4 regions of the Pseudomonas sp. 3-2 genome follow, and region 4 is predicted to be linked to each of the others. Evidence: predicted binding sites of a transcription regulator. Region 4 holds the regulator's gene; each other region holds the start of a gene.
What was found. The regulator FliA, encoded in region 4, starts transcription of late flagellar genes. The targets are predictions, from matches to a motif close to CTAAAGTTTNNNNNNNNNNNGCCGNTAA.
Positions count from the first base shown of each region.

Region 1: K3819_RS14405 (methyl-accepting chemotaxis protein) is a predicted target of FliA. The motif match lies at 2,891-2,918, and genes of this name have one in related genera.
Region 2: K3819_RS22270 (methyl-accepting chemotaxis protein) is a predicted target of FliA. The motif match lies at 2,045-2,072, and genes of this name have one in related genera.
Region 3: K3819_RS14170 (methyl-accepting chemotaxis protein) is a predicted target of FliA. The motif match lies at 1,643-1,670, and genes of this name have one in related genera.

Region 1 covers NZ_CP081200.1:3,193,344-3,198,699, forward strand. The annotation lists gene K3819_RS14395 (AAA family ATPase) at 1-487, opposite strand, end outside; gene pnuC (nicotinamide riboside transporter PnuC) at 484-1,047, opposite strand; gene K3819_RS14405 (methyl-accepting chemotaxis protein) at 1,129-2,763, opposite strand; gene K3819_RS14410 (undecaprenyl-diphosphate phosphatase) at 3,067-3,897, shown strand; gene K3819_RS14415 (DUF1294 domain-containing protein) at 3,894-4,322, shown strand; gene K3819_RS14420 (MmcQ/YjbR family DNA-binding protein) at 4,319-4,678, opposite strand; gene K3819_RS14425 (LysR substrate-binding domain-containing protein) at 4,675-5,356, opposite strand, start outside.
Region 2 covers NZ_CP081200.1:4,921,401-4,926,756, forward strand. The annotation lists gene K3819_RS22265 (hypothetical protein) at 1-195, opposite strand, end outside; gene K3819_RS22270 (methyl-accepting chemotaxis protein) at 308-1,930, opposite strand; gene K3819_RS22275 (transporter) at 2,206-3,228, shown strand; gene K3819_RS22280 (inorganic phosphate transporter) at 3,337-4,950, shown strand; gene K3819_RS22285 (LysR family transcriptional regulator) at 5,004-5,356, opposite strand, start outside.
Region 3 covers NZ_CP081200.1:3,146,518-3,151,873, forward strand. The annotation lists gene K3819_RS14170 (methyl-accepting chemotaxis protein) at 1-1,577, opposite strand, end outside; gene K3819_RS14175 (hypothetical protein) at 1,960-2,493, shown strand; gene K3819_RS14180 (GNAT family N-acetyltransferase) at 2,534-3,451, opposite strand; gene K3819_RS14185 (phenylacetate--CoA ligase family protein) at 3,451-4,740, opposite strand; gene K3819_RS14190 (aldehyde dehydrogenase family protein) at 4,724-5,356, opposite strand, start outside.
Region 4 covers NZ_CP081200.1:1,774,382-1,779,737, reverse strand. The annotation lists gene K3819_RS08065 (chemotaxis protein CheA) at 1-1,787, opposite strand, end outside; gene K3819_RS08060 (protein phosphatase CheZ) at 1,842-2,630, opposite strand; gene K3819_RS08055 (chemotaxis response regulator CheY) at 2,649-3,020, opposite strand; gene fliA (RNA polymerase sigma factor FliA) at 3,188-3,928, opposite strand; gene fleN (flagellar synthesis regulator FleN) at 3,925-4,755, opposite strand; gene flhF (flagellar biosynthesis protein FlhF) at 4,869-5,356, opposite strand, start outside.

The sequences.
Region 1 (5,356 bases), 1.4 Mb from region 4:
GCTGCTGGCGCTCGAGCCAGTTGCCCTGAATGATCTGCAAGGGTTGGTGATGGGTTTCCAGCCAGGTTCGGGTGGCCTGATAGAACGCGAGCCGTTCGCTCAAGTCGGGCTGGCAGCGCTGACCGTCGTCCGTCCATTCGATCTGCTCCGGGGACAGGAGCAGGTGCAGGTCGTAATGACGGGCCAGCAACTCGGTTTCCAGCCAGGGCGGGCACTCGCCGAATAACGTCTGGCTCCACAGCATGTTGCTCAGCAGATGCGTGTCGAGAATCAACAGGCGCGGCTGCTGCGCGCGTGCTGCGTCTTCCCATTGCAACTGGCCGCGCGCGATCTCGGGGACGTCGGCCAGGCAGGTATCCCGAGGGTTCTGCTCGATGAACCAGCGCACATATTCGTCCACCCGCAAACCGCCGAACTGCTGTTGAATCCCGGCCGCCAGCCAGCTCTTGCCCGTAGACTCGGGACCGGTCAGGACAATCACTTTCATCGTTGCAACGCCGGATCGGCACGCCATTCGCGCCAGCCTTGCACCGCGATCAGGGTGAACAGGGCATACAGCGCCGCCGTGAGGTACAGCCCTTTATAGAGGAACAGTCCGACGAAGATCACATCCAGCACGAACCACAGCGCCCAGCATTGCAGGCGTTTGTGGGCCATCCAGAATTGCGCGACCAGGCTGAAACCGGTCAGCGCTGCGTCGAGCCACGGTTGCGCCGCGTCGGTCCAATGGGCCATGGCCGCGCCCAGCAGCAGACTGCCGACCGCACCGATGGCCAGGCCCTGCGCAATCGAGCGATTGTCGAGCCGGCTGACTTCACGCCCGTCATGCATCGTCCCGGCCCGCGTCCATTGCCACCAGCCATAGATTTGCAGCCCGGCATACACGACCTGCAGCAGCATGTCCGAATACAGTTTCACTTCGAGGAAAACCCAGGTGTAGAGCGACACCATGACCAGTCCGATCGGCCAGCACCACGGATTCTGTTTGACCGTGAGCCACACGGCGATCACGCCGAGGGCGGCGGCAAACAGTTCTAGCCCGGACATGCAGGATCCTTGGGGGAGTTGGGAAGGGAGCGGATTGTACCGAAAAACAGGTGGGAAACGAGTTCCCACCTGTTGCAGGGATCAGACGCGGAACTGGCGCAGCAGCCCGTTCAGTTGTTCGCTGAGCTGGCCGAGTTTCACACTCGCCACGCTCGACTGCTCGGCCGCCAGTGCCGTGCTGTGAGACAAGCCCGCCGCCTGGGTAACGTTCTGGTTGATGTCTTCGACCACGTGCGCCTGTTGCAGCGTTGCGCTGGCAATCGAGGCGTTCAGACCATTGAGGTTGCGCAGGGCCTGGCCGATGGCATTCAGGCTCGCACTGGCCAGGCCGGCCTGTTCGATGGTCAGCTGCGAAGCCTTGCTGCTGTCGCCGATCACCTTCACGGCGGCTTCGGAGTGGTTTTGCAGGCGTTCGATCATCGTCTGGATTTCCGCCGTGGACTTCTGCGTACGCTGCGCCAGCAAACGCACTTCGTCGGCCACCACTGCAAAACCGCGACCCTGTTCGCCGGCCCGAGCCGCTTCAATGGCGGCGTTGAGGGCCAGCAGGTTGGTCTGCTCGGCGATCGAGCGGATCACCTCCAGCACGCTGCCGATCTGTGTGCTTTCAGTCGCCAGCGTGCGGATGACTTCCACCGCTTGATCGATGGTGCCGGAGAGCTTGTCGATCTGTTGCAGGCTGCCGTCGATGTTGATCTGGCCCTGCTGGGCCTGGGCTTCGGCGTCACGCATTTCGCTGGCGGCGTGTTCGGCGTTCTTCGCCACGTCCTGTACGCCGTAGGTCACTTCGTTGACGGCAGTGGCTACCAGCTCCATCTGCTGCGACTGCTGCTGGCTGCGTTGCTGAGCCTGCGCAGCATCGTTGCCCAGCTCGCTGGACGATTGGCCCAATGCACTGGCGGATAGCTGCAAGTCCCCGATCACCCGGCGCAGTTTGGCGGTGAAGGCATTGAAGTGATGCGCCAACTGAGTGACTTCGTCCTGGCCGTGGGTGTCGAGGCTGCGGGTCAGATCGCTTTCGCCGCTGGCGATGTTGGCCATGGCGTTCACGGTTTCCTGCAACGGACGAACGATGCTGCGGGCAATCAGAATCACCAGCAGCGCCATGATCACCGCGATGACCAGTCCGACCACGGATGCCTTGATCACCTGGTCCTGGAACTCGGCCTGCACGTCGTCGACGTACACGCCCGAACCGATGACCCAGCCCCATGGCTCGAACAATTTCACGTAAGAGGTCTTGGCCACCGGTTCACTGGCACCGGGCTTGGGCCAGCGATAGTCGACCATGCCGGCGCCCTTGGCCTTGGCGATGGCGACCATTTCATTGAACACCGCAAAGCCGTCCGGGTCGCGGATCGTCGAGAGGTTCTGGCCTTCGAGTTTGGGATTGGTCGGGTGCATGACCATCACGGGCGTGAGGTCGTTGATCCAGAAATAGTCGTTCTGGTCATAGCGCAGGCCACGGATCGCGGTCAGCGCCTGTTTCTGTGCCACATCGCGGGTCAGGGTTCCTGCGGCTTCGAGGCCTTGGTAGTAAGTCAGCAAACCGCTGGCGGTCTGCACCACATGCTGGGTTTTCTGGGCCTTGGCGTGGTAGAGGTCATCATGGATCTGCTTGAGCATCAACACGCCCAACGTCAACAGCATGACCACGGCCACAATCAAGATGAGCCACAAGCGTCGGCTGATCGACACACTGCGCAAGCTGTTCATAACGCTGTCACTCCGGATTCTTTTTCTTGTAATAAACCACCGCCAGCATCCAACCACGTTTCGGTGACCGGGCATACGCGACCCAAGTCGTAGAACGCGGCAGCGCTATTACGGCTTGTCTGTTAGGATTTCGGCCCCGCGCGTGAAAACCTGAATCGAAATTGATTTTTCACGGAATTTTGACTGTTTCGTGCGGATCCTGTGCGCGCGGAATCGGTACAGCTTTAACCAGCTACGCTGAACGCAGTGAACGTAAAAAATACTATCGGGGCATGCCTCTGTGCATCGCTCTCTGGGGGATTGATGGATCTTTGGACGACCTTGCAGGCACTGATTCTAGGAGTTGTAGAGGGGCTGACGGAGTTTTTGCCCATTTCCAGTACCGGACACCAGATCATTGTTGCCGACTTGCTCGATTTCGGAGGCGAGCGGGCCATGGCGTTCAACATCATCATCCAGCTCGGCGCGATTCTCGCGGTGGTCTGGGAATTCCGACGCAAGATTCTCGACGTGGTCATTGGCCTGCCGACCCAGCCAAGTGCGCGGCGTTTCACCGCCAACCTGCTGATCGCCTTCCTGCCCGCCGTGGTGCTAGGTGTGGTCTTCGCCGACTTGATTCACCACTACCTGTTCAACCCGATCACCGTGGCCGCCGCGCTGGTGGTGGGCGGCATCGTGATGTTGTGGGCCGAGCAGCGTCAGCATGAAGTGCACGCCGAAACGGTCGACGAGATTCGCTGGACGGATGCGCTGAAGATCGGCTTCGCCCAGTGCCTGGCGATGATCCCCGGCACTTCGCGCTCCGGCTCGACCATCATCGGCGGCCTGTTGTTCGGCCTGTCGCGCAAGACCGCCACCGAGTTCTCGTTCTTCCTGGCGATGCCGACCATGGTCGGTGCGGCGGTGTATTCGGGCTACAAGTACCGCGACCTGTTCGTACCGGCGGACTTCCCGGTCTTCGCCATCGGTTTCGTCACCGCGTTCATCTTCGCGATGATCGCGGTGCGCGGCCTGCTCAAGTTCATCGGCAGCCACAGCTATGCGGCGTTTGCCTGGTACCGGATCGTCTTCGGTCTGGTGATTCTGGCAACGTGGCAGTTCGGCTGGGTCGACTGGACGGCAGCCAAGCCATGAGCGACTCCCGCGCACGCCGCCCGGATCGCGGTCCTTCCGGTGGCAATATCCAGCACTTGAAATTGAAACTGGTGGTGCTGCTGATCGTCTGCGCGCTGCCACTGTTCGGCTCATTGTCGATGTGGCTGCGCGGGATTTCCCTGGTGCCGTTGACGGCCTACGGGCTGGTCAGCGTACTGGCGTTTTTCCTGTACTGGGCGGACAAGCGCAAGGCGCGCGCCGACGCCTGGCGTACGCCGGAGAACATTCTGCACGCGGTGGAACTGGCCGGTGGCTGGCCGGGCGCATTGATCGCCCAGCAGGTCTTCCGGCACAAGACGCGCAAGGTGTCGTTTCAGGTGTTGTTCTGGATGATTGTGGCTTTGCATCAGGTGTTCTGGATCGATCAGTTGTTTCTCGGTTCGAACCTCCTGGCGTTGTTCTAAAGCAGCAGCCCGACCTGCACGCGCTTGGGCAGCTTGCTGACCACCAGTTGGTGGGAACGCTGCAGCAAGCCTTGCAGTTCCTCGGCGCCCAGCGGGTAGGGCGGGTGCATGATGATCCATTGCGCCCGGGCAAGGTACGGCGCCGGGTGAATGCCCGGCCGGTCGCAATGACCGAGAAACAGGTCCTTGTCGACCTTGAACGCCAGCGAATCACCGCGCAGCCCCTGCAAGGCGAACATCTTGTTGCCGGCAATCGAAAACACTCGCACGCCACCCCATTTGTAGTCTTCCCTGGCACCGGGCAGGGCCAGGCAGAAGTCCGCGACATCCTGTTCGCTCATCTTTCCTTGTTTCATAACAGCCGTTCTCCACAGGCATTGAACGATTCGACCAGATGATCGATCCATGCGCGCACCGCCGGCATCACCCCGCGCCGATGCGGATACACCGCTTGCAGCCAGCCGCCGGGCAGTGACCAATCAGGCAACAACTGCACCAGCGTGCCGTTGTTCAGTTCCGTTTCGCAATACATCATCGGCAGCAGGGTGAAACCCTGGCCGGCCAGCACACAGGCCTTGCGCACGATGAAGTCGTCGATGCCCAGTCGTGCCTCCAGCGCCAAATCGCAACTCTTGCCGTGCTGATCGAGCAGGCGCACATGCACCATGCGATCGGCCTCCAGGGCGCCCAGCACCGGCAGGTTCTTCAAGTCCTGCGGATGATTGATTTCCACGCCCTGTATAAAGGAAGGGCTTGCGACCACCACCATCTGCGCCTGACGCAGGCGGCGGGTCACCAGCATCGGTTCTTCATCGCCGTGTTCGCGCACGCGCAGGGCCACGTCGATGCCTTCGGTGATCAGGTCGACCCGTCGATTGATCAGGGTGACTTCCAGTTGCACCTGAGGATATTTGCCAAGGAAATTGCTGATCACCACCGGGAGCATTTCATGGGCCAGCCCCGTGGGACTGGAAACCCGCAAGCGTCCGCGAGGCTCGCTGGACATGCTGGCCACTGTTTCATCGGCCATTTCC
Region 2 (5,356 bases), 3.1 Mb from region 4:
CGATTCATCGCTGCTGGAACTGCTGTCGCCCGCCGGCGCCGCGCCACCGCCCGCCGCCACTTTGCTGGTGTCTGCCTTCACGCCAGTGCTGGCCGCCGCAGTGGTCGAGGTGTCGTCGCCCGTGTCGGCAATCGAGGTTTTGCTGGTAGACGTAGTGACGGTCTGATTGATCGAAACAGACGTGATGCTGACCATGGGAAATCTCCAATGCCGGTGATAGATAACCGGGCATCGGCGGCGGTCTGCACGAATTGAGATCGACTGTGTACCGACTCGGTATCCGAACCGGTACACAGTCCCTGGCCGGTCAGACGCTCAGGCGAGCGGTGACGTCGTTCAGTTGGCCGGACAGGCCATGCAGGTTCTGGCTGGCGCTTTCGGTGCGCTGCACGTTGTCGAGGTTGGTGCTGGCGATCGAGGTGATCTCGGTCAGGTTGCGCGAGATGTCTTCGGCCACCGAGGTCTGCTCTTCGGCTGCCGTGGCGATCTGACGGTTCATGTCGCGGATTGCTTCCACCGCGTGGGTGATGCGCTCGAGCATGGCGCCGGCCTGGGTCACTTGCTCGACGCTTTCATCGCTGCGGGTCTGGCCGCTGTCGATGGCGTGGGCCGCATCCACCGCGCCGGTCTGCACGCTGTGGATGATCTGGTTGATCTCGATGATCGACTCCGCCGTACGCTGCGCGAGGTTGCGCACCTCATCGGCAACCACCGCAAAACCACGCCCGGCTTCACCGGCACGGGCCGCTTCGATGGCGGCGTTGAGCGCCAGCAGGTTGGTCTGCTCAGCGATCCCGCGAATCACTTCCAGCACCTTGCCGATGCGGCCGCTGTCGGCTTCCAGACGACGGATGACCGTGGCGGTGTTGGCGATTTCGCCACGCATCTGGGTGATGCTGTGGATGGTGCTCTGCATGACCTTCTCGCCCTGTTGCGCGGACTGGTCGGCATCGTCGGCAGCACGAGCGGCGTCGGCCGCATGACGGGCGACTTCCTGGGCAGTGGCGGACATTTCGTTCATCGCCGTGGCCACCTGATCGGTGCGGCTGAACTGCTCATTGGTGCCGCCGGCCATGACGGTGGCGATGGCGTTCAACTCACCGCTGGCACTGTCCAGATCCTTGGCGCTGCGTTGCAGATGATTGAAGGTTTCGGCGAGGAAATCGCGCAGGGTGTTGGCGGCAGCCGCCAGGTTGCCCAGTTCGTCCTGACGGTCGCTGACCACGCGCTCGACCAGACGGCCCTTGCTCAATTGGGTGACATAGTCGATGAGCTTGCGGATCGGCTCGACCAGGTTGCGGTTGACCAGCCACAGGCTCAGCAAACCAATCAGCAAACCCGACGCGAGCATCACCAGCAGCCCCAGCCACACAGTGCGATCAGCACTGGCGCTGATCTGCGCCGATTGCTCGGTGCCCTGCTTGCGCAACTCGGCGACCAGTTCGCTCATCTGATCGCTGGCGGCACGGTCAACGCCTTTGACGGCGGCATCGCCAGCAGTCGGATCGGCACCGGCGGCGACGTAGGCATCACGACCCTTCTGGTACGCAGCGCCGAGCAGACGATGTTCTTCGCGCAGGCGTTCGATGCGGGTTTTCAGCGCAGGCTCGAGGCCTTTCTGGTTGGCCAGCTCACCGAGGATGCCCTGCACATCGCGCTGACGGTCTTCGAACTGGCCCCAGTACTTGGCCAGATCCGCCGGTTGCTTGCCGCGCAGCAGGACGTTTTTCCACTCCTGGACCTGCACCTTGAATTGCAGGTTGGCTTCGTCGATCAGTTGCGAAGTGTGCAAGGGGCCGGCGATCAACTGGCTGTAACTCTGCACGCCGTTGGACAGGAAGTGAAAGCAGGCCAGCGCGATCAACAGCATCGCCAGCAGGCTGCCGCTCAGCAGGGCGAGAATTTGCGCTCTCAGGGATTTTTGCAGCATTGCAGGTACTCGGGACAGGGATGAGGCACGTCCGGTAAGACGTGATTTTTTAGCCGGACATCCGTGTCGGCGGACCTTGGCTCTTGGCCGAAGGCGCGCAACCTAACTCATGCGTGATCGGCGTGCCAGAGGCCTTCTTGAGTCATTTCCGACGGCCGGTAACGCGTTGATTTGACGTCATTTTGCTGTCACACAAGCGTCATGTGACATTGCGATGATGCGGCTCAGGTGAATCTGCAAATCCCGCGACAGACGCCTCCTCGCAGCGAGCCTTCATGAACCACAGCCTCGATATCAGCCATCGCGATCCTGACCTGTTCGGCCTGCTTTACGGCTTTCGATTTCGCCCCGGCGAACGCGGGCGCGAGGTGGATTCGGCGACCGCCCTGCGCTGCCTGCAAGACGATAGCGACAGCGATGAGTTTCTCTGGCTGCACCTGAACCTGGCCCACGCCGCGTGCGAGCGCTGGATGAAAAGCCATCTGCAGTTGCCCGAAGAATTTTTCGAAGCGCTGCACGAAGGTTCGCGTTCGACCCGCATCGAGCATGTCGATTCGGCGTTGCTGGCGGTGGTCAACGATGTGGTGTTCAACCTCAGCAGCATGGTTTCTTCAGACGTTTCGACGTTGTGGGTCTGCGTGCGCAGCAAACTGATCGTCAGTGCGCGTCTGCAACCGCTGCACTCAGTGGACAAGCTGCGTTCGTCGGTGAAGTCCGGCGAGTGTTTTCGTTCGCCGCTGGAACTGCTGGTGCACCTGCTGCGCGATCAGGGCGAAGTGCTGACCCAGATCGTGCGCAAGACCAGCATGAGCGTCGATCAGGTCGAGGACGAATTGCTCTCCTCGCGGCTGTCGACCAACCGCGCCGAACTCGGTGCCAACCGGCGAGTGCTGGTGCGCCTGCAACGACTGCTGGCGCTGGAACCGGGTTCGCTGCTGCGCCTGCTCAATCGGCCGCCGCCGTGGCTGCAGAAGGAAGACGTGAAGGAGCTGCGCAAGTCCACCGAGGAGTTCGCGCTGATCATCAACGACCTCACGGCTCTGGGCGAGCGGATCAAGCTGTTGCAGGAAGAGATCGCCGCCAACCTCAACGAACAGAGCAACCGCACGCTGTTCACCCTGACCGTGGTCACGGTGCTGGCGCTGCCGATCAACATCATTGCCGGTTTCTTCGGCATGAACGTCGGCGGTGTGCCACTGGCCACCGACCCGGAGGGGTTCTGGATTCTGGTGGCGCTGGTGGCAACGTTTACCGTGATCGCCGGGCGCTGGGCGTTTCGCAAACGCCGGGATTATTAAGACCGGCGGCGCGGCTAATCCGCCAAACACTGATCTGTCGCAGCCTCTCTGTAATATTTAGCAACGATCATGGGCGACACTCCTTCCCCCGCTCAGGATTGTCCGCCCATGGCTACTCCCTCCCTGACCGTCAGCCCGGCCTCCGCTGCCAGTGGCAGGCCGGCGCTCGACAAAAAAACCGGCCCCTTCACTTACGTGGTGTTCTTCGCCGTGCTGGCCATGGGAATGCTGTTCACCGCCTACAGCCTGATGCACGACATGCACGAACTCGGCACGGTGGTCACCACCTGGACCCCGTTCCTGCTGCTCGGCGTGGCGCTTCTGATTGCGCTGGGCTTCGAGTTCGTCAACGGCTTCCACGACACCGCCAACGCCGTGGCCACGGTGATCTACACCCACTCTCTGCCGCCGAATGTGGCCGTGGTGTGGTCGGGATTCTTCAACTTCCTCGGCGTGCTGCTGTCCAGCGGTGCAGTCGCGTTCGGCATCATTGCGCTGCTGCCAGTAGAGTTAATTCTGCAGGTCGGCTCGTCCGCCGGTTTCGCGATGATCTTCGCCCTGCTGATCGCGGCGATCCTGTGGAACCTCGGCACCTGGTGGCTGGGCCTGCCGGCCTCGTCGTCGCACACGCTGATCGGTTCGATCATCGGCGTCGGCGTGGCCAATGCCCTGATGCACGGTCGCGATGGCACCAGCGGTGTGGACTGGGCCCAGGCGACCAAGATCGGTTACGCGCTGCTGCTGTCGCCGCTGGTGGGTTTCGGTTGCGCGGCGCTGTTGCTGCTGGCGTTGCGCGCGTTCGTGAAAAACCGTTCGCTGTACAAGGCGCCGGAAGGCAATACCCCGCCGCCGTGGTGGATTCGTGGCTTGCTGATTTTGACCTGCACCGGCGTGTCGTTCGCTCACGGTTCCAACGACGGTCAGAAAGGCATGGGCCTGATCATGCTGATTCTGGTCGGCACCCTGCCGATGGCTTATGCACTGAACCGCACGATGCCGGAAGAACAGTCGCTGCAATTCGCCGCCGTCGCCCAAGTGACCCAGCAAGCGCTGGTGAAAAGTGCACCACTGCCGGCACCGGCCGATCCGCGCGCCGTGCTCTCCGACTACGTGCGCAGCAAGGAAGCCACGCCACAACTGATCCCGGCCCTCGCCGTCCTGACCGGGCACATCGGTGAAGAAGTCAAAGGCTACGGCTCGCTGGCGAAAGTCCCGGCCGAGGCCATGGGCAACGTGCGTAACGACATGTACCTGGCCAGCGAAACCATTCGCCTGATGGACAAGAACAAGGTCGGCACCTTCGACGCCGACACCAGCGGCAAGCTGCAACTGTTCAAGCAACAGATCGACAACGCCACCCGGTTCATTCCGTTGTGGGTGAAGATCGCGGTGGCGATTGCGTTGGGGCTGGGCACCATGGTCGGCTGGAAGCGGATCGTGGTCACGGTCGGCGAGAAGATCGGCAAGACCCACCTGACCTACGCCCAGGGCGCCTCGGCGGAAACCGTGGCGATGCTGACCATCGGCGCCGCCGACATGTTCGGTCTGCCGGTGTCGACCACTCATGTGTTGTCCTCGGGCGTGGCCGGGACCATGGTCGCCAACGGTGGCGGTTTGCAGATGAAGACCATCCGCAATCTGCTGATGGCGTGGGTACTGACATTGCCGGCGGCGATTCTGTTGTCGGGCAGCCTGTATTGGCTGTTTACCCAGATTTTCTGATCCAGCGGAATCCCTGTGAGAGCCCTTGCTCCCACAGGGATTTGCGGCAGAAATCAGAGCGTCGAACGAATCAAATCCCCCAGCCAGTCCATGAACACCCGCACCCGCAACGGCAGCTGCCGCTGCCTCGCGTACAACAGTGAAATGCCCATCGCCGGCGCGGTGTATTGCGGCAACACCGTCACCACCTCACCGGTGTCCAGATAGGTATTCATGCCGGTGCGCGGCACCTGGATCAGACCAAACCCGCCCAGACATGCCGACTCGTACGCATCGGTGCTGTTGACCGTCACACTGCCGGCCATCGGCACCCGGTGGACCTGTCCGTCCTGCTCGTAGACAAACCCTTCCGAACGCGAACCCAGCACACCGACGTAGTGCACCAGTCGATGCTGCGCCAGATCTT
Region 3 (5,356 bases), 1.4 Mb from region 4:
CCGCGACCCTGTTCACCAGCGCGGGCCGCTTCGATGGCAGCGTTGAGCGCCAGCAGGTTGGTCTGGCCGGCAATGGCGCCGATCACGCCGAGGATTTCGGTGATGCGCTGGGCGTCCTGCTGCATGCTTTCGACCTTGTGGGTGGCGCTGGCCACTTCGTCGATCAACGCCACCACGCTGCTTGACGCTTCGCCAACCACCACGCGCGAGCGGTCGGCGTTTTCATTGGCGCGTTGGGTGAACGCGGCGGTTTCGGCAGCATTTTGCGCGACGCTTTCGGCGGTCGAACTCATTTCATTGATTGCAGTAACCGTCTGGTCGGTTTCCGAGGCGTGGCGCAGCAGAATCTGGCTGGTGTGCGCCGAGGTGCGTTGCAGGTTGTCGAGGCTCGAGGCCATGGCGCCGGTGGCCTGGGTCACTTCGCCGATCATGTTCTGCAGGTAGGCGATGAAGGTATTGACCGAGTGCCCGATGGCACCGAGCTCATCTTCAGCGCGGATGGTGATGCGCCGGGTCAGGTCGGCATCGCCGCTGGACAGCGAATCGATGTTGGCTTTCAGCGCTTTCATGCGCGAAATTAGTTGGCGAATCGCGTAGACCTGCAGCAGCACCAGCAGGATCACCAGCGGAATCTGCAACAGGCTCAGGCTGCTGAGCACGTCATCACGCTGGGCGGTGAGCATTTTGGTCGGCAGCGCGGTGGCGAGGAACCACGGGGTGCCTTCGATCGGGCGCATGAAGAAGGTGCTGGCTTCACCGTGATTGTCGAATTCGACGCGCTGCGCCTGATCGCGGTTTTGCAGCCCGGCCTTGACCTGGCTGGCGAAGGTCGAGCCACCGGCCAGTTCGCTGATGTTCTTCAGCACGATCGGCCCGCTGATGCGCGAGCTGTTGCTGATGATCTTGCCGTCAGCCTCGACGATCAGCATTTCGGCGTTGAGGTCTTTTTCCTTGCGCGCCACCAGATCGTTGAAGAAGCCCAATGTCACGTCGATGGTCGAGACGCCCCAGGCGCTGCCGTTTTTCTGGATGGCCATGGCGCAGTTGGTGCGCGGTTCGGCGCTGGCGTCATCTTTATAGGCAGCGGCCCACGCGCATTGGCCGCGCGGGGTCTGCATGCCGCCCTTGTACCAGCTCTGGTCGTAATAGTTGGGGGCTGCGTCGCTGTTCCAGAAGGTGTTCACCGCCAGTTTGCCGGAGGCGTCGCGGTGCCAGAACGTACTGAACTTGTTGCGTCCGGCCTCACGCTGGTCGGGCAACGGCCAGATGCCGCCGCCGAATACTTTGAGCTCGCCGTATTGATCCACCAGCCCCGGCAACACGGTGTCGATGGCTGCGCTGTCGAGCAGCGGGATGGTCTGGGTGATGCTGCGCTGTTGCGCCTGGACCTTGTTCAGTTCGCCCTGGATCTGCTCGGCCACTTCAGCAATGCGATTGAGCACCACCTGTTCTTCGGTATGGCGCAGCTTGGGCGCGACCAGCTGGCTGATGCCGACCACGGTCAGCACCGACAACAACAGAATGAACAGAACCAGAAACAGCGTGTAGCGAGCCTGAATGGTGCGGAATGCGGGCATGGAAACCGGTCCTTGAGCAGGGATTCTTATTGTGGGCAGGGGGAAAACAGCGCGGGTTTCCTAACGTATCGTCGCGACTTCGGGAAGCTTTAGGTACTTGCGTCCTAAAAGATGCAATCCCGACCGATGGAGCGTATCCGGCCTGATACACGAGGACTAACTGTCCCGAACATTAGAGCGATAAACCCACTTTCATCACATTGTCATGAATGCTCTGGTCCCGTATTTCCGGGGCTGTTGTCGGTTTTTATCGTGAATGTACGAAAATTGTAAAAAAGTGCAGAAAGGAGTTGGTGCCATTAGTTTGCCGGCCGATACTCCGGGCAACTCAAAAGTCGTCCAACAAGGAATTTTTCATGTTTTCCTCGCAAGGAGCCTGCTCATGACTATCGGCTATACCGGTGCCTGGCAACCCAAGGCGGGTTTGCTGGTTCGAGACACAGGAAGCTCGAGCAAACCGGTTTCCCAAAGCGTGAAGGTCAAGCAGATGCTGGCTCTGGTCGGCAACGACCCCAACGCAATCAGCATCGCCGAGATGGACAAGCAGGGTCTGCACAAGAACATCAAGGGTTTCGATCCCACCAATGTTTCGGCCAAACAATTGGGCAGCCTCAGTGCAATGCTGCGCAGCCGTGGCCTGATTTCCGAAGTCACGTCCATTACTCTGCTCAACGCCGGCGACAAGTTTGATCGCTTCGGCATTCAGAAGGATCCGGACGCCAAGTTCAATGCGCTGGAGTACTTCGCAACGCAACTGGATACCATCCAGAACAACAATCTCAAGGGCAACAAGTACGCCAATACGTTGATCCCCGAGTACAAGAAAGCCATCTATGTGCTGCAGAATTTGCAGACCTACGGTCAGGGTGGGGAGCGCAAGCCTCCTACCGACAAGGGTGTCAGCGCCAAGGCGTGATCACGCAGGCCCGCCCGGTTAACGGAGCGGGCCTCGTCGTTCATGGCACATTGAGTTCCCGACGCCGCATGTCTTCCTGCAGACGTTGCATCCGCGGACAGTGCAATGTCAGCGTTCCTGGCTGGAACCCGCGATGAAACAGGGCCAGCCATCCCGAGCCTTTTTCATCGGGCGCCAGCCCGGTGAAGGTGAAGTCCATGGTCGACAACTGGCGCCAGGCACTGTCGAAACCCTGCGCGAGTCTGAGCCTGATCGAAATCAGCCAATGGTCCGGCAACTGCTGCAGTTGCTTGAGCAATCCGTCGTCAAGCGATTCCAATACGCCGTCATAGCGCCCCCAACGCTGATCCAGTTGTATGGGGTCGCCGACCCAGGGTGATGGGTTGTCCCGTGTCCCGAACATGTCGACCATCTGCTGCATGAACTCGCGGCAGCCATCCGGCCATGCGAGGCTTGGCAACGGTCGCTGGTATCCGTCGATCTGGAGATAGCCGAGCACCAACGACTCCGGCACCGGTTCGCCAAAGGGCGAAGGGGCATGATCGGGTAGCAGCCCGGTGTTGTGAAACCCCAGACGGGCGGCCATCCGTTGCGTGTAGGGATGGTGGGTCATCTGCTTGATCGTCACGCCGTGGCATCCGAGCGCCTGGGCATGAACCAGCAATTGCCGGCTCAGTCGGGTGGCCACGTTCTGGCCACGGCTCTGCGGATCCACCACGCTCAATGCGAGTTCGGCAATGCGCGACTCCTTGTCGCGAATCAATGCCGCGTGCCCCAGAATCTTTCCCTCCGACACCGCCACCAATGAATGCCAGCGACCGCCGACATGGTTCTGCGTGATCATGCGCGGCAGGTAAACATGGGGCTGAGCGTATTGGTTGGCGTAGACCTTTCTGAAAAGCTGGCTGACGGCACGGGCGTCGCTGTTACGGTAACTGCGCAGGATCAGGGTTTCCATCAACGGTCCTCCCGGTGCAGATTGTCGTATACCCGCAGATCGACTACACGCTGCTGTTTACCTGACCGAGGATGGCGTGACAGTGACTGAATCGTGCAGCGCCGGATCTGCAATTCGAGCAAATGCCCGGTGCTCAATTCTTCGATCAATGGATAGGCTTCGATCAACGCACGGTGCAGTAACCGGTCTGCCTGCTCAGCCATCGCAGACAGGGCATCCGGTACCCAGCGCAGGCGCAGAATATCCCTTGTGCCTTCCTGTTCGATCACCAGTTGCCAGTCTTCACTGCCGGTAATCTGCTGTACGGTTTGGCCGATGGCCTGAGGCAGGAGGGTCAGTATGCCGACACGAACCCGCTGACTGTCGGCACAGCGTCCCATCAACGCGAATTTGCGCCGGGGAACATTACCGGGCTCTCGCCAACAGGCGCGATCGCCGACCGGATAGCGAATCAACGGCATCAAGCGACGGGTCATGTTGGTCACCACCAATCGTCCCACCCGGTTGCACCCGTCAATCACCTCTCCGGTTTCTTCGTCGAGAATCTCCAGCACGCTATGGTTGTCCGCCGCATGATGTTCGCCCAACGCGCAGTCACGTTGACTGGCGCCGATGAAACCGGCGTCGACACTGGCATAGCCCAGAGACGCAATGCGCGCACCGGGAAAGATACGGCCCAATCGTCGCAGTTGTGCCGGGAACAGACTTTCCCCGGCGTAGAGCAGGGTGGTCACGCCCTCGAGTACCCGCCCGTGCTGCTCAAGCCAGGCCGCAAAGGTCAGCAAATGGGCGGGCAGTCCGGCCAGCACATTGATTCGGTGCCGAACGACGGCATCGGCGAGGATGGCCGAGTCGACATGACCGGTGAACGGAAATTCGACGATATCCGTTTCCACATGCGCCAGCGCATCGTGGGTGAAGATGAAACTGGCGTAGAGGTCGCCAGCGAAAAACAGGTTGGCGATGCGGTCGCCCGCGTTCAACTGGCCGCTGAGACTGCGACCGAAATCCGTCACCAGTGTTTGCCATTCCTGGCGCCGGAAAATCGAGAATTTGCCGGCGCTGGTGGTTCCCCCCGTCTTGAATACCAGTGCGTTTTCCAGAGAGCCGGTCAGTGCAGGCCAGTGGTCGAGATCCTGGCTGCCTTCCCAGTAGGCAGCGGGATCGATCACCGGTAATTCAGCCAGCGAAGTGACGTGCTCGGGCACATCAGCGAAGTGGCCTGCGTAAAAGCTTGAATGGCGACGGGCAAACGCCACGAGCTCGTTCAACTCAATCCTTGTGTTCATGTTGCATTCCTTGCAAGTCAGTGGGCGGGACCACGCTGCGGTTGTCGATCACCTGCGGCGTCTTTCCGCTGTGTTTGTTTCGGGCGAACTGATCGATCGCACAGTGTTCTGCGTCCACCGTCAGCAGTCCCGTGCGGATGAGGGTCGCCAGCGTCGGGTAATTCAGCAGGCGGTCATGAACTTCGCGGGCGGGCAGCGAACTGCGAAACCGCATCCGCTCCAGCCCGTCGGGTGCGTGCTCCAGGACCAGCTGGAACTCGACCTGCAGATGCCGAGCCAGTGTTTCCAGACAGATGAAGTCCGTGCCGATGCGCAGCAGCCGGCCGTGACGTTGCAGCAACTCGAAGCGTGGAGCCGGCAGCCCGCATGGACACCGGCCGGGTATCCAGCGGCCGCTGTCGCCAAGGTCGTATCGCTGAACGTCCTGGCCTTGTCGTTCTATCGAGGTGAACACCAGACGGCCGATTTCATCGCCATTCACCGGCTGATCGGCTTCAAACGCGACGATTTCCAGATGTTGAATATCGCTCATCAGATGGAATACGCCATCAGACGTTGCCGGGCAGGCATGACCGAGCGGCCCGGCATCGACGCTGCCGTAAATGGCCGAACGGAT
Region 4 (5,356 bases):
GAACCGTTGAGCTGGGAAATCTTGGTCTTCACCACGTCCATGCCGACACCGCGGCCGGACACATCGGAGATCTCGGTCTTGGTCGAGAAACCCGGGGCGAAAATCAGGTTGTAGCACTCGGTGTCGCTCAGGCGATCGGCGGCATCCTTGTCCATCACACCGCGTTTCACGGCGATGGCACGCAGGACGTTCGGGTCCATGCCTTTGCCGTCGTCGGAGATCGACAGCAGGATGTGGTCGCCTTCCTGCTCGGCCGCCAGGATCACCTTGCCGCCACGGGCCTTGCCCGAGGCTTCGCGTTCTTCCGGCGACTCGATGCCGTGGTCAACCGCGTTGCGCACCAAGTGGACCAGCGGGTCGGCCAATGCCTCGACGAGGTTCTTGTCGAGGTCGGTCTCTTCGCCCACCAGTTCCAGGTTGATCTCTTTCTTGAGCTGGCGTGCCAGGTCGCGAACCAGACGCGGGAAGCGGCCGAAGACTTTCTTGATCGGCTGCATCCGGGTCTTCATGACGGCGGTCTGCAAGTCGGCAGTGACCACGTCGAGGTTCGACACAGCCTTCTGCATCGACTCGTCGCCGCTGTTCAGGCCCAGACGCACCAGACGGTTACGTACCAGCACCAGCTCGCCGACCATGTTCATGATTTCGTCGAGACGCGCGGTATCAACGCGAACGGTGGTTTCGGCTTCGCTCGCCGGTTTTTCCGGTGGAGGGCTCGCCGGAGCACGGGCCGGAGCCGGTGCAGCAGCGGCGGCTGGCTTGGCCGGTTCAGCTTTCGGCTCAGGCGCTTTCGCAGCAGGTTTTGCCGCGGCGGCCGGGGCCTTCGCAGCAGGCGTTGCAACAGCCGAAGCATTGCCAGCAGTCACGACCGCACCGGTGGCGACGTCAGTGAATTTGCCTTTGCCATGCAGATCGTCGAGCAGCGATTCGAACTCGTGGTCGCTGATCAGATCGCTACCGGCCGCAGCGGCTGCCGGAGCCGCCGGCGCAGGCACCGAAGCAATCGCCGACTCCAGCGCATCGACGGCAAAGTTGCCCTTGCCGTGCAACTGATCGAGCAAGGCTTCGAATTCGTCGTCGGTAATGTCCGAGCTGTCGCCCGCCGCCGGGGCAGCAGGTGCAGCGGCCGCCGGAGCTACGGCGTCGGCCGCGAACTGGCCTTTGCCATGCAACTGGTCGAGCAGCGACTCGAACTCGGCGTCGGTGATTTCATCGCTGGCCGCTTCGGTGGAAGCAGGCGCAGCGGCAGCCGCCGGGGCTTCGGCTTCGGCCTTGACGGCGTTCAGCGAGTCCAGCAACTGTTCAAATTCGTTATCGGTGATGTCGCCCGAATCGCCTTCGACGACCAGCTCTTCGATCATCTCGGCAACCGGCGAAGCCGGGGCTTCATCCGCCGATTGCGGTTCGGCCAGACGCGCCAGGGCAGCCAGCAGTTCCGGGGTGGCGGCGGTGATCGGGCTGCGATCGCGGACTTCGCTGAACATGCTGTTCACCGCGTCCAGCGCTTCGAGCACCACGTCCATCAGTTCTGCATCGACGCGTCGTTCACCCTTGCGCAGGATGTCGAACACGTTTTCGGCGATGTGACAGCACTCCACCAGCTCGTTGAGCTGAAGGAAGCCGGCGCCCCCTTTTACAGTGTGGAAACCGCGAAAAATTGCGTTGAGCAGATCTGCGTCATCCGGGCGGCTTTCCAGCTCGACCAGTTGTTCGGACAGTTGCTCAAGAATCTCGCCGGCCTCAACCAGGAAATCCTGAAGGATCTCTTCATCGGCGCCGAAGCTCATTAATGGGGTGCTCCTACAGGTCTAAAAACCCAAAAAACCTATAATTCCAAAACTCTAGAATCCAAGGCTGGATAACAAATCGTCCACATCGTCCTGACCGGACACAACGTCTTCTCGTTTATCGGCATGAATCTGCGGACCTTCACCCTGCGAGAGATGTTTTTGTGGATCTTTTTCAGCAAGCATCGCCGCACGGTCATGTTCGATGCCCGCAAAGCGGTCCACCTGGCTGGCCATGAGCACGAGCTTGAGCAGGTTGCTTTCGACTTCGGTGACCAATTGGGTCACGCGCTTGATCACCTGGCCGGTGAGGTCCTGGTAATCCTGGGCGAGCAGAATGTCATTCAGATTGCTCGACACCGCGCGGTTGTCCGCGCTGCTGCGTGCCAGAAAACCGTCGACCCGGCGCGCCAGTTCACGGAACTCTTCAGCCCCGACCTCACGACGCATGAAACGGCCCCAATCGGCGCTCAAGGCCTGGGCTTCGTCAGCCAGGCCATTGACCACAGGGGTCGCGCTTTCCACCAGATCCATGGTGCGGTTGGCGGCAGCTTCGGTCAGTTTGACCACGTAGCCCAGGCGCTCGGTAGCGTCGGTAATCTGCGACACTTCCTCAGCCTGCGGCATGTGCGGATCGATCTGGAAATTGACGATCGCACTGTGCAGTTCACGTGTGAGCTTGCCCACTTCCTGGTACAGGCCACGGTCACGGGTCTGATTGAGCTCATGGATCAGTTGCACCGCGTCGCCGAACTTGCCTTTTTCAAGGCTTTCGACCAGTTCGACCGCGTGTTTTTTCAGGGTCGACTCAAAATCGCCCTGTGAAGATTCGTTATGCTCCATAGCTCCCCCGCGCGTTCATCAGCCGATGCGTTCGAAAATCTTCTCGATTTTTTCTTTCAACGCCTGGGCCGTGAAAGGTTTGACCACATAGCCGTTCACGCCGGCCTGGGCCGCTTCGATGATCTGCTCGCGCTTGGCTTCAGCGGTCACCATCAGCACCGGCAGGTGCTTGAGCTTTTCATCGGCGCGCACGTGGCGCAGCAGGTCGATACCGGTCATGCCGGGCATGTTCCAGTCGGTCACCAGAAAGTCGATGCTGCCGCTGTTGAGCACCGGAATGGCAGTGGTGCCATCGTCGGCTTCAACGGTGTTGGTGAACCCCAGATCACGCAACAGGTTCTTGATGATCCGCCGCATCGTTGAGAAGTCATCAACGATGAGGATTTTCATGTCTTTGTTCAATTCGACCTCCAAGCAGTCTTAAACGCGCCCAGCACCTGGACGCGCCATTTCAATCAATCCGGCAAAACACTCGACGACTGTCTGGAGCACAACAGATCGAGACCGGTGCCGTTCACCACCGCACCAGCCTCGTTCGCAGTGTCCCCACACTGCCTTCAGCGCGCTCGCCACTCCCCCAAACGCCCCCGCAAGCGGGCCGCGCACTGGCTGTGTAACTGGCTGACCCGCGATTCACTGACGCCAAGGACTTCACCGATCTCCTTGAGGTTCAGCTCTTCGTCGTAGTACAGCGCCAACACCAGTCGCTCACGCTCCGGCAAATTGGCAATCGCGTCCGCCAGCGCGGCCTGGAAACGTTCGTCTTCCAGATCGCGCGACGGCTCCAGATGAGCACTGGCGCCATCCTCGTGCAGCCCTTCGTGTTCGCCGTCCTGCAACAGGTCGTCGAAACTGAACAGCCGGCTGCCCAGGGTGTCGTTCAAAATCCCGTAGTAATCGTCGAGACTCAATTGGAGTTCGGCCGCAACTTCGTGATCTTTAGCGTCACGGCCGGTTTTAGCTTCAATCGAGCGAATTGCGTCGCTGACCATACGGGTGTTGCGGTGAACCGAGCGCGGTGCCCAATCCCCTTTTCGGACTTCATCGAGCATCGCACCGCGGATCCGGATGCCCGCGTACGTTTCAAAACTGGCGCCCTTGCTGGCGTCGTATTTGGTCGAGACTTCGAGCAGGCCGATCATCCCGGCCTGGATCAGGTCTTCGACCTGCACACTGGCCGGCAATCGCGCCAGCAAGTGGTAGGCGATGCGTTTGACCAGTGGCGCGTAACGCTCGATCAGCTCGTACTGCGCGTCACGCGCCGACTTTTTGTAAAGGTTCATACCGCTGGCGGTCATAGCACAGGTCCTGCCGTTTGCTGCACGAGGCGCTCGACGAAAAATTCGAGGTGGCCGCGCGGGTTGGCGGGCAGCGGCCAGGTGTCGACCTTCTGTGCGATCGCCTTGAACGCCAGCGCGCACTTGGAACGCGGGAAGGCTTCATAGACCGCACGCTGCTTCTGCACCGCCTTGCGCACGCTTTCGTCGTACGGCACCGCGCCGACGTATTGTAGGGCGACGTCGAGGAAGCGATCCGTGACCTTGGTCAACTTGGCGAACAGGTTGCGACCTTCCTGCGGGCTCTGGGCCATGTTGGCCAGGACGCGGAAGCGGTTCATGCCGTAGTCGCGGTTGAGCAGTTTGATCAGCGCGTAAGCGTCGGTGATCGAGGTCGGCTCGTCGCAGACCACCAGCAACACTTCTTGCGCCGCGCGAACGAAACTGACTACCGAGTCACCGATACCCGCAGCGGTGTCGATCACCAGCACGTCGAGGTTGTCGCCGATGTCGCTGAACGCCTGGATCAGGCCGGCATGCTGGGCCGGGCTCAGGTGAACCATGCTCTGGGTGCCGGAAGCGGCCGGCACGATGCGGATCCCGCCGGGGCCCTGCAACAGCACGTCGCGCAGCTCGCAGCGGCCTTCGATCACGTCGGCCAGGGTGCGTTTTGGGGTGAGGCCCAGCAGAACGTCGACGTTCGCCAGCCCCAGGTCGGCGTCCAGCAGCATGACCCGACGGCCAAGCTCTGCCAGCGCCAGGGACAAGTTCACTGACACATTAGTCTTGCCGACGCCACCTTTGCCGCCGGTCACCGCGATCACCTGTACGGGATGCATGCTGCCCATGTTATTTCTTTACCTTGTCTTGCATAGACGGAGGCCACATTACTGGCTGCGCGTTCACAACCGGAACAATGCATGGCAGACCATCGATGTAGGTACAAAAACGGTTCATTACCTCAGCCAACCTGCTTGGTCGGACTGTGGTAGATATCAGCGAACATGTCAGCCATGGCTTCTTCGCTGGGTTCTTCCTGCATTTGCACACTGACGGCGCGGCTGACCAGTTGATGACGGCGCGGCAGATGCAGATCATCCGGAATACGCGGCCCATCGGTCAGGTAGGCGACCGGCAGTTCGTGACTGATCGCCAGGCTCAGCACTTCGCCAAGGCTGGCCGTCTCATCCAGTTTAGTCAGGATGCAGCCGGCGAGCCCGCAACGCTTGTAACTGTGATACGCGGCGGTTAGAACCTGTTTCTGGCTGGTGGTTGCCAGCACCAGATAATTTTTCGACCGAATGCCACGACCGGCCAGGCTTTCCAGCTGCATGCGCAGCGCCGGATCGCTGGCCTGCAGGCCGGCGGTATCGATCAGCACCACGCGTTTGCGCAGCAGTGGATCCAGCGCCTGCACCAGGGACTGGCCCGGATCGACGTGGGTCACCG